3 regions of the Arthrobacter sp. LFS091 genome follow, and region 3 is predicted to be linked to each of the others. Evidence: riboswitches for the same ligand, from Rfam matches in the RefSeq annotation. Region 3 holds a riboswitch; each other region holds the start of a gene.
What was found. Region 3 has a riboswitch for cyclic di-AMP ahead of ACNQOP_RS05025 (NlpC/P60 family protein). Riboswitches for the same ligand answer to the same signal wherever they lie in the genome.
Positions count from the first base shown of each region.

Region 1 (3,267 bases), on a different contig from region 3:
AACTCGCCAAAGGACAGGTGCTGTGCTTTCTTCTCCACTAGGCCGAATGCGGCGACGTCCCAGAAGGCGGTTGATCCGCCGACGCCGAGGACAACCTCGTATCCCTCGGGTGCGCGGAAGAACTGGCTGAGTCCTTCCCGTACCGATCCCACGAGGTTCTTGACCGGGGCCTGCCGGTGGGAGGTGCCCAGGATGGTGGCCGATGCGGCAGACAACGCCTCGATCTGTTCCGGGCGGACCTTGGACGGTCCTGCGCCGAAGCGTCCGTCCTTGGGCAGCAGATCGGCGGGAATGGTGATGCTGTTGTCGCTCACGTGTGGCTCCAATGGGTATCGGCTAGAGATGGGTCGTGGCAGGTGGCATCCGCTGCCCCTTCGACTCCCCAATTCTGCCTGACTCGGCCCGGGGGCTGTAACCTGCATCCGTCATAGTCCGCCACGTGGAATGCGAAGCAACAGGATGCGACCGGAATTATCCAGAGTAATTCCAAATAAGCTAGGCTGGGTGTCGGCGTTCAAGGGCCAGCGGTACACACCGGCTGCCCTGGCCAAGGACGCGGTACGGTGGAGATTACGCAAGGAAACTGCGTTCGAGGAGAGCTGAGCTGGATGACGGATCTGATCGATACCACTGAGATGTATCTTCGGACCATTTTGGAGCTTGAAGAAGAGAACATTGTGGCGCTCAGGGCCCGCATCGCCGAGCGCCTGCGGCACTCCGGCCCCACGGTTTCACAAACCATCGGCCGCATGGAGCGCGATGGCCTGGTGATCGTATCCAACGACCGTCACCTTGAACTGACCCAGATGGGCCGCAAGCGCGCCACCGAGGTCATGCGAAAGCACCGTCTCGCGGAGCGGCTCCTTGCCGATGTCATTGGCCTCGACTGGGCGTACGTCCATGACGAAGCGTGCCGTTGGGAACACGTGATGAGTGAGCGGGTTGAACGCCGGCTCTACGAACTCCTTGAACACCCCACCGAGTCGCCTTACGGCAATCCGATTCCAGGACTCGAAGCCCTGGGCGGCCTGCCGACGCAGACCATCCCGCGGCTCGACATCAACCTGCTGCAGGCCATGGATGGCTACGCCGCCGATTCCCGCGTGGTGGTCAGCCGGCTTGCCGAGCCCATCCAGGTGGAGCCCGAACTCCTCACCCAACTGGACGAAGGCGGAATCCGTCCCGGGGCAGCGGTGTCATTGGAACGCGTCGGCGAGTACATTTCTGTCCGGGTTCCCGGCATCGAGGGAGCGCTTGAGCTTCCACCGGAAGTTGCGGCCCACGTGTTCGTCTCCCTGGGCTGACCTCCCTTCGGGGGCGCCGCATCCTCGGGTATGCCGTGTCAAACCTCACTTTTGTGCCCCGCGGGACAATGTGACCTGCGGTTTTCCGGGATTGATGATAAGGGAGTGCGTCGTCCTGTTGATAACGAATTTATTACTGCAGGCTTTAATCGCCTATAGTTATCTACTAGCGCCGATACCAAAGCGTTACCTGATCCGGAGCCGAGCTCTGCCAGCGGATCAGGTGTGCCATCCACCACTGGCAGAGGCGGGGGAACCACAAGCGGCTGTCTAAAGAAGCAGCCTTGGGGTGAAGTCCGCAGCAGAAGTGCCCATTTACGCAAGTCCCTCCTGGGATACCTGTGTGCCATGAGCGCTTCGTGCGGACCGGGTCTTTGAACTCTCTGACCCGAATCCGACAGCTAACTTCGCAGGCTTTCCAGAGAGGAACAGAGTTTGACATCGCAGAACGTCAGGGGTCGTCGCCGCGCCACCGGCCCCGCTGTTGAGCTGCGGCCAGCCCGCGCAACAATGGAGGTCCGGCCCCGTGACACTGAGCGCCAAGTCCGCCGCCGTAAGAGCCCATTGCGCCAGGTTGCCGATTTCGCCGCAGCCAGTGGTGTCGGCCAGAAAGCCGGAGTAGCCCTCGCTGCCACCGGCTTGGCGCTGACTGTCGGACTGCCGGCCACAAGCCCCGTGATGGCAACGTCGGAGTCGGGCCAGACCGAGTCCGCCCTCGCCGTTTCCGGCGGCAGCCAGCCAGAGGTTTCCGCGGCCGCATCGGCAAAAATCGACTTCAGCCGCGCCGCCGTCGCAACCGCAGCTGACCCCGACGGCAAGCTGAAGCAATTGCTCAGCGCCCAGTCGGTCGGCAGCATCCAGCGCGCCTCGTCCGTTGGCACGCTTGCCAGCCCCTTGGACAGCCTGGTCACGGCCTCGCCGTTCGGCTACCGGGTCAGCCCCCTCACGGGCGGCACGGGCGACTTCCACCGGGGCCAGGACTTCGTTGCCCAGTGCGGCACCGCAGTGCATGCGGCTGCCACGGGCAAGGTCACTTTCGCCGGATGGCACGAGTATGGCGGAGGCAACCGCGTGGTAGTGGACCACGGCAACGGCCTCGAGACCACCTATAACCACCTGTCGTCCTTCAACGTCAAGGTCGGGCAGACCGTCACCCGTGGCGATACCGTCGCGTTGAGCGGCACCACGGGCGCTTCCACGGGCTGCCACCTCCACTTCGAGGTCCAGGTCAACGGAGAAGTTGTAGACCCCATGGGCTGGCTCTAAGCCAGTTGATGGTCGCCTCTCGCATTTTGCGACACCCCGTGACCTGAATGTGACATTCGCGTTCAACTGTTGTACCGTACAAAGCGCATCGGCTTTTTAGGGGGCCGATGCACTTGAGTGGATTGCCTAGCTCTGCCACCACTCAAGGTCCGTTCGCATAAATCGTCTGGCAGGGGCGGGGGAACCACTTTTGGTCTTCGATAGAAGGCCTTGGGGTTAAGTCGCAAAAGCTTCCTTGAAGCAACGCGGCCGGATGACTCCCATCCGAATCCGACAGCTCACCTCGCAGGCATTGGGAGAGGCTACCTACGTGTCATCACGCACTACCCCTGCGCGCCACCGCGCTGAAACGGTTCGTACGAACCCCTTGAACACTCTTTCCAAGGCTGTTTCGTCCAACGCCGGTTCGGTTGGCCGTCAGGCCGTCGTCCTGGCAGCAGCTTCGGGCCTTGTCCTGACCGCCGGTCTTCCGGCTACGGCAGCTGATACGGACGTCTCCAAGTCGGAAGCCTCCAGCACCCAGCAGATGGTGGCAACCGCCGTCGTCACCGCAGAGCCGACCGCCACCGTGGCCTTCGAGAGCCCGGTCGTGGCCACCAAGGAAGCCCCCAAGGTTGTCCAGCGTGCATCGCAGGTCACCCAGCGCGCCGCTGGTAGCCAGGACGCCGCAGCAGCAGTCACCGCAAAGTCCTCCGAG
Region 1 is NZ_JBFPFP010000008.1:197,106-200,372, reverse strand. It holds gene serC (phosphoserine transaminase) at 1-314, opposite strand, end outside; gene ACNQOP_RS16425 (metal-dependent transcriptional regulator) at 609-1,304, shown strand; cyclic di-AMP (ydaO/yuaA leader) riboswitch at 1,494-1,735, shown strand; gene ACNQOP_RS16420 (M23 family metallopeptidase) at 1,740-2,570, shown strand; cyclic di-AMP (ydaO/yuaA leader) riboswitch at 2,708-2,876, shown strand; gene ACNQOP_RS16415 (C40 family peptidase) at 2,881-3,267, shown strand, end outside.
Region 1: it holds a riboswitch for cyclic di-AMP, as region 3 does, so the genes downstream of both, ACNQOP_RS16420 (M23 family metallopeptidase) here and ACNQOP_RS05025 (NlpC/P60 family protein) in region 3, are expected to answer to the same signal.

Region 2 (3,267 bases), 370 kb from region 3:
AGACCGCAGAGGCTTCGCTGGTCTGGACCATGGTTCTGGTGTCACTGGGCGGCCTGGTGGTGATCGGCCTCGTGGGGACCGTGATCATCCGTCGCACCATGTGGCCCCTGGAGCAGCTTTCCGATGTCGCCACCAAGGTTTCACGGCTGCCTCTCGACGCCGGTGAAGTGGCACTTGCGGTGCGTGTCCCGCCGTCGGCCTCCCATCCCGGGACCGAAGTGGGGAGCGTGGGCCACGCCCTGAACCAGATGCTGAACAACGTCTCCAGCGCGTTAGAGGCCCGTCAGGAGAGCGAGACCAAAGTGAGGCAGTTCGTTGCCGATGCCTCGCACGAGCTCCGGACGCCGCTGACCGCCATCCGTGGCTACACCGAGCTGCTTCGGATGACCGAGACCTTTACGGACGACGGCAGGAAGTCCTTGGCCCGGGTACAAAGCCAGTCCGAACGCATGACTACGCTGGTGGAGGACCTGCTGTTGCTGGCGAGGTTGGACGAGGGCCAGCCGTTGAAGGTCACGGACGTGGACCTGACCCAGTTGGTGATCGAGACCGTGAGTGACGAAAAAGTCATGGCGCCGGACCACATCTGGCAACTGCAGCTCCCCGGGGAGCCCGTCACCGTACGCGGCGATGCCACGCAATTGCACCAGGTGCTGGCGAACTTGCTCTCGAATGCCCGCAAACACACCGACCCGGGAACAACGGTGGTCACTGGAGTCATGCTCTCCGCGGATGGCAGCGCAGTGGTGACCGTGACCGACAACGGTCCTGGCATACCGCAGGAATTCCAGAGCCGCATCTTCTCCCGTTTTGCCCGTGCCGACGCGGCGAGATCGGGCTCGGAAGGGACCTCGGGGTTGGGCTTGTCGATAGTGGAATCCATCGTTCAAGCGCACGGCGGAAGCGTCGAAGTGACGTCCAGGCCGGGGCGCACCGAGTTCGCCCTCCGGCTGCCTACCGCCACTACCGAACGCCTGTAAAGAATCCGGCAAGACGACTCACCGACTTCGTGATCTCTGTTACCTAAATGTGACTTCTGCGGAAACCTCCTGTACCGTCGAAAGGGTGGGTTGCCCCTAACCGGCCCACATCCGGGATGCGCCGAGCTCTGCCACTTCCCGGAGTCCGATCTTTCACCGAGGCAGAGACGGGGGACCCAGAGTCTCCGGGCCCAGGCATTTTGCCGGCCCTTGGGGTGAAGCCGCAGCGTGATGCGCGGCCGGATGACCTCATCCGAACCCGACAGCTAACTCCGCAGGCGCTGAGAGGTAATCACAAATGTCTGAATTTAACGATCAGACGCGCCCTTCCGCGCGTCACCGCGACCAGAACGACACCCAGTTGACCAAGTCGCAGACCGTCCTCAAAAAGGCCGCCCGTGAGGGCAAGTCCGGCAAGCGCATGCCTGTTGTAGCGGGCGTCATCGCCGCTGCACTGGGCGTTGCATCGCTGGGTACCGCCGCCAACGCGGCCTTGAACCTCCCCGAGGCAAGCCGCGTAGCCGGCACCCAGGCCGCCGCACAGGTCAGCACCAACAAGTCCGCTGAAGTTTCCGCTTCGATGGACGCCGCAGCTGCCAAGGGTGCAGCCGACCGGGCTGCTGCAGACAAGGCCGCCGCCGACAAGGCCGCAGCCGACAAGCTCGCCGCTGATCAGGCCGCTGCCGCGCAGGCTGCCGCCGACAAGGCAGCTGCCGATCAAGCCGCTGCCGAGAAGGCTGCTGCCGACAAGGCCGCTGCTGACGCTGCCGCCAAGCAGGCCGCCGACGCTGCTGCTGCCGCCGCTGCCCAGGCTGCAGCCGCTGCTGCCGCCCCGAAGGCAGTGGACGATCCCGCCGCTGCAAAGGCCTACGCCGCCAGCATCCTTGGCAGCTACGGCTGGGGCGCGGGCGAAATGACCGCCCTGAACACGCTGTGGGAGAAGGAATCAGGATGGCGGACCACTGCCACCAACGCTTCCAGCGGTGCGTACGGTATTGTCCAGTCGCTTCCGGCCGGCAAGATGGCTTCTGCCGGTGCGGACTGGCAGACCAACTACCAGACCCAGATCAAGTGGGGTTTGAACTACATCAAGGAACGCTACGGATCCCCGTCGGCTGCCCTGGCCTTCCACTTGGCCAACAACTGGTACTAAGCCAAGAGCTTTCACGAAAAGCCGCTCCCGCTCCGGGGGCGGCTTTTCGCTTTTAAGGGGCCCCGTCAACTTACACAGTCGCGTCACAGCTTCCGCCTAAAGCACTCACAATCGGCGGCCCCACTGTGAATGCATGACGCTCATAGATCCCGCCACCAGTGCGCTGCCGAACCCCGCCCATGCGGGGACCTTCGCCGCTCCTGCCTTGCCCTACCGGCAGCCGCGGCGCTTTCCCGTGGACACGCGGACCACGGTCCCTGTCCTGGACGTCACCATTCCCGTCCACAACGAAGAGACCGACCTTGAGGAATGCCTGCGCCGCTTGCACGGGCATTTGGTGGAGACGTTCCCGCATACGTTCCGCATCACGGTCGCGGACAATGCGAGCACGGACAACACATTGAAGATCGCCGAGCGCCTGGCCCGTGAACTCCCCGAAATCGGCGTCATGCGCTTTGAGGAGAAGGGCCGGGGCAACGCCCTCCGTCAGGTCTGGCTCGCCTCCCCGTCCCCGGTGCTCGCCTACATGGACGTGGACCTCTCCACTGATCTTGCCGCCCTGGCACCCCTGCTGGCTCCCCTGATCTCCGGCCACTCGGACCTCGCCATCGGGACCCGGCTCTCCCGCAACTCCCGTGTTGTCCGCGGGCCCAAGCGCGAGTTCGTCTCCCGCAGCTACAACGTCCTCCTGCATACGCTCATGGGCGCCCGGTTCTCGGATGCCCAATGCGGTTTCAAAGCCATCCGGGCAGACGTCGCCCACAGGATCCTCCCCCACACCCTGGACAACGCCTGGTTCTTCGACACCGAACTCCTGGTCCTGGCCGAGCGCTGCGGCCTCCGCGTCCATGAAGTCCCCGTCGACTGGACGGACGATCCGAACTCAAGTGTCGACGTCGTACGAACCGCCCTGGCCGACCTCCGCGGAATGGCGCGCCTGACGCGCGACCTCGTCACCGGGCGCATCCCTGTCCCCGAACTGCGCGCGGCCTTGGCCCGCGGCCCATTGCCGGCGTCGTCGCGAACATCGGAATCGACCCCACGCGCCAGCCTGTTCGGGCAACTGGTGCGCTTTGCGGTGATCGGCGCGGCGTCCACAGTGGCCTACCTGCTGATCTTCCTGCTGTGCCGGGG
Region 2 is NZ_JBFPFP010000002.1:113,309-116,575, forward strand. It holds gene ACNQOP_RS03290 (ATP-binding protein) at 1-980, shown strand, start outside; cyclic di-AMP (ydaO/yuaA leader) riboswitch at 1,090-1,275, shown strand; gene ACNQOP_RS03295 (hypothetical protein) at 1,279-2,133, shown strand; gene ACNQOP_RS03300 (glycosyltransferase) at 2,267-3,267, shown strand, end outside.
Region 2: it holds a riboswitch for cyclic di-AMP, as region 3 does, so the genes downstream of both, ACNQOP_RS03295 (hypothetical protein) here and ACNQOP_RS05025 (NlpC/P60 family protein) in region 3, are expected to answer to the same signal.

Region 3 (3,267 bases):
CAAATCCTATGCCGTCGGATATGGGCCCCCTGACGATTCGCCTAGTCTGTAAGGAAGCCAACACTAGGAGAAACCGCCCCATGCGCACCATCCGCCCGCTTCTGGCCGCCGTCGTTGCCGCCCTGGCCTTCGCATCCGCTTTGCTGTTTTCCGCGGGCCCGGCCTCCGCGCACGACGTCGCCGAATCCACAGCGCCGGGCAACGGCTCCAGCGTGGCAGCTGTCCCGGCGTCGGTCTCCATCACGTTCAACAACCGGCCGCTGGCCATCGGATCGGGCGTTACGGTCGCTGCGGGTGGCGAAAACTGGGCGGATGGGCCCGTCGAAATCATCGACAACCAGGCGGTCCAGAAGATCCGAGAAGGCGCGCCGGCCGGCGAATACACCGTGGTCTGGAGGGTCGTCAGCTCCGACTCGCACCCCATCGAGGGCACCTTCACGTTCAAGGCCGCTGCTGGAAGCACGACGGCGACGAGCGGCACGGCGGGTGCCTCGCCGTCGTCGTCGGCACCTTCAAATACGGTTCCGACGGCAGGAACTGCAGCGCCAGGCACTGCCACCAGTACCCCGGCCGCTGACGCGTCCCAACCTTTCCCGTGGAGCATCGTGGGACTGGCCGTGGTTGCTGTGGGCCTTGTGATCTATCTCGCCGTTACCGCCCGGAAGAAACTCGCCGCCTCCAGCGACTCAAATGCGGGAGATTCCGCGGAATAACAGGCTTTTCTACGTAGCTGCGAATATCTCGGATTGGTCACTGCGACACGCCAAAACCCCGGTTCTCGTTACTTAAATGTGACTTCGGCGAGATCATCGCGTACCGTAGTAGCTGTGCCTGTTCCACGTAGCGGGCACTTCCGGCCTGATTGCCTAGCTCTGCCGCAGTCCGGAATCCGTTCGCAGACAAACCTTACGGCAGAGACGGGGAACCCAATTTAGGTCGCTTTCGAGCGTGCCTTGGGGTGAAGTCACGATGCTTCCGCTGAACAGCGGGGGATAGTGGCCGGGTGACTCCCATCCGAATCCGACAGCTAACCTCGCAGGCATCGGGAGAGGCTTTTTCATGTCTTCAAGCATTCTTCGCGGCCGTCGTAAGGCGGACAGCGTACGTCCTAATCCGTTCATCTCCATCTCCAAGGCAGTCGCCAGCAACGCTTCCGGCGCTGGCCGCCAGGCAGCTGTTATCGCAGCAGCCTCGGGCCTTGTGTTGACCGGCTCCATCGCTGCACACGCAGCCGAAACCCCGGTTCAGCGCGACTCCAGCCCCGCCACGGTCGCCGAGACCGTTTCCGAGGCCCCCACCAAGGTTGTAACCGCCGCCGCCACGGCTACCGTCAACTTCGAGCGCCCTGCTGTTGCATCCGTAGCAGCTCCGGTCATCGAAAAGCCGGCTCCCGTTGTTGAGGCACCTGTAGCCAAGAAGGCAGCAGTGGCAACAACCGCTGCGGCCGCTCCTGTCGCAAAGGCTGCCGCTTCGGTTGCAGCCGCTCCGGCTGCTGCTGCTCCCGCAGCCGCTGCACCGGCCGTCGGTGGAGTCAACGCAGCCATGGTCGCCTCGGCTTACGCCCAGATCGGCATCATGCAGGACTGCACCGCAATGGTGGAGCGGGCCCTCGGCTCCGCAGGCATCCCTGTTGGTGACCTGGCTCCCATGCAGTTCCTGAACTACGGCAAGGTTGTCAGTGACCCCCAGCCCGGCGACATGATCGTCCAGTCCGGCCACGTTGCCATCTACATCGGCAACGGCCAGGCCATCAGCGGTGGCATCAACGGCAACCAGACGGGCATCCACCCGATCAGCTGGTTGACCGCAACTGGTCCCATCACGTACGTACGCGCAGGCGCATAAGCCTCACGCTTCAGTTCAAAGGCCGGCATCTTCGAAGATTCATTCTTCGAGGGTGCCGGCCTTTGGCGTTAAGAAATGTGCGCAAAAGTTCCAGTGGCGGTGAAGCGGCCGTCCTAGGCGATGGCTACGCCGCTGCCGGCCATGCCGTTGCCTGCCGGTAGGGCCACCCTGGCGGAAATAGCCTGCCCCACAGCTTTGGCCTGCCGAAGGACTTCTTTGGGAGTCGGGGTAATGAGTTCTCCGACGCCTACAAGGTGCATCCCCACGGCACGCATTGCCGCGGCGAAATTCTGGCCGACGGCAATTCCAAGTTCTGCCAGCATCCGGCGCAGCTGGCTCTGGGCGCAGCGCGTCACCACGACGTGGTCGGCCAGCAGGACACCTTGGGCGGTGTGGACCGCCCACTGACGGGGAGTGGATTCGAGGGGGCCGAAAACGATCCTGCCCCGGAGGGTGGCCGATGCGGTGCTTCCGGTGGGGCCGTGCCCTATCTGCTGCGACGGGTCGGAGCCCAGGAAATCCAGGCGAACGGCACGGGTGGTGCTGCGAACGTCCAATTGATGGTTGGCGGCGTAGTTGCGCAGGTGGCGGAGAATCTCGCTGCGTTCCTGCATGGCGGGATCGGCGATGTCGCAGCGCTGGAGCATTCCAGTGTGGGTCGAAGGCCCGGTGGCTGACAGCGACCCGAACCCGTCAACGACGATGGAGCCCACCCCGTAGCGGCTAAGCTCGCTGGCAACAGCCAGACCGGAGAGGCCGGCGCCGATGACCACTGTGGTGGTTCGTTCCGTGCCGGAATCAGGCGTGAGTGACACTGCTTGGTTCCTCCTTGACGTGTGTGCCCTGCGGCATCGCGTGGGATCGCGTCCGAGTTCCCCAAGCGGCCGCAAATTAACAGCCGGGGTGTGTCATGAGACACGCTGCCCGGCTATTCGGTGACTCGAACACTACCGAACTTTTTCGGCCATGGGTAGCCGTCCCGGCGTCGTGTTTTTCGTGTCCGCCAGCAGGCCGATCCCGTGTGGTTTGAACTGAGCCCGGACCGTTATGCACATAGCCCGAAGTCGCCTTGATTCGGCACTTCCGACCGAGAATAGTGGGCATTGGAAGGAGAGATTCCAAGTTTCTCCTACCCCGGCCATTGACATTTGAAGAGTCAGGGAATCCAGTGCGGAGAACCTCTGGCAGAATAGCCGGAACATCAAGCAGTAGGTGGAGAGGCGGGCCCCATGGACCAGCACGAAGGACACAATGAAGTGCCACGCGATGGCGAGGAATCGGCGGTTGCCCCCGGCGGCATCGTCGTTGGAGTGGACGGATCCGAGCACGGCCAGTGCGCCTTGGTCTGGGCAGCGCGTGAAGCAGAGCGTCGCCAGCTCCCCTTGCATATCGTAACGGCCTACTCGGTCCCCATTTTTGCCG
Region 3 is NZ_JBFPFP010000002.1:479,298-482,564, reverse strand. It holds gene ACNQOP_RS05030 (copper resistance CopC family protein) at 81-713, shown strand; cyclic di-AMP (ydaO/yuaA leader) riboswitch at 864-1,056, shown strand; gene ACNQOP_RS05025 (NlpC/P60 family protein) at 1,060-1,845, shown strand; gene ACNQOP_RS05020 (FAD-binding protein) at 1,959-2,660, opposite strand; gene ACNQOP_RS05015 (universal stress protein) at 3,075-3,267, shown strand, end outside.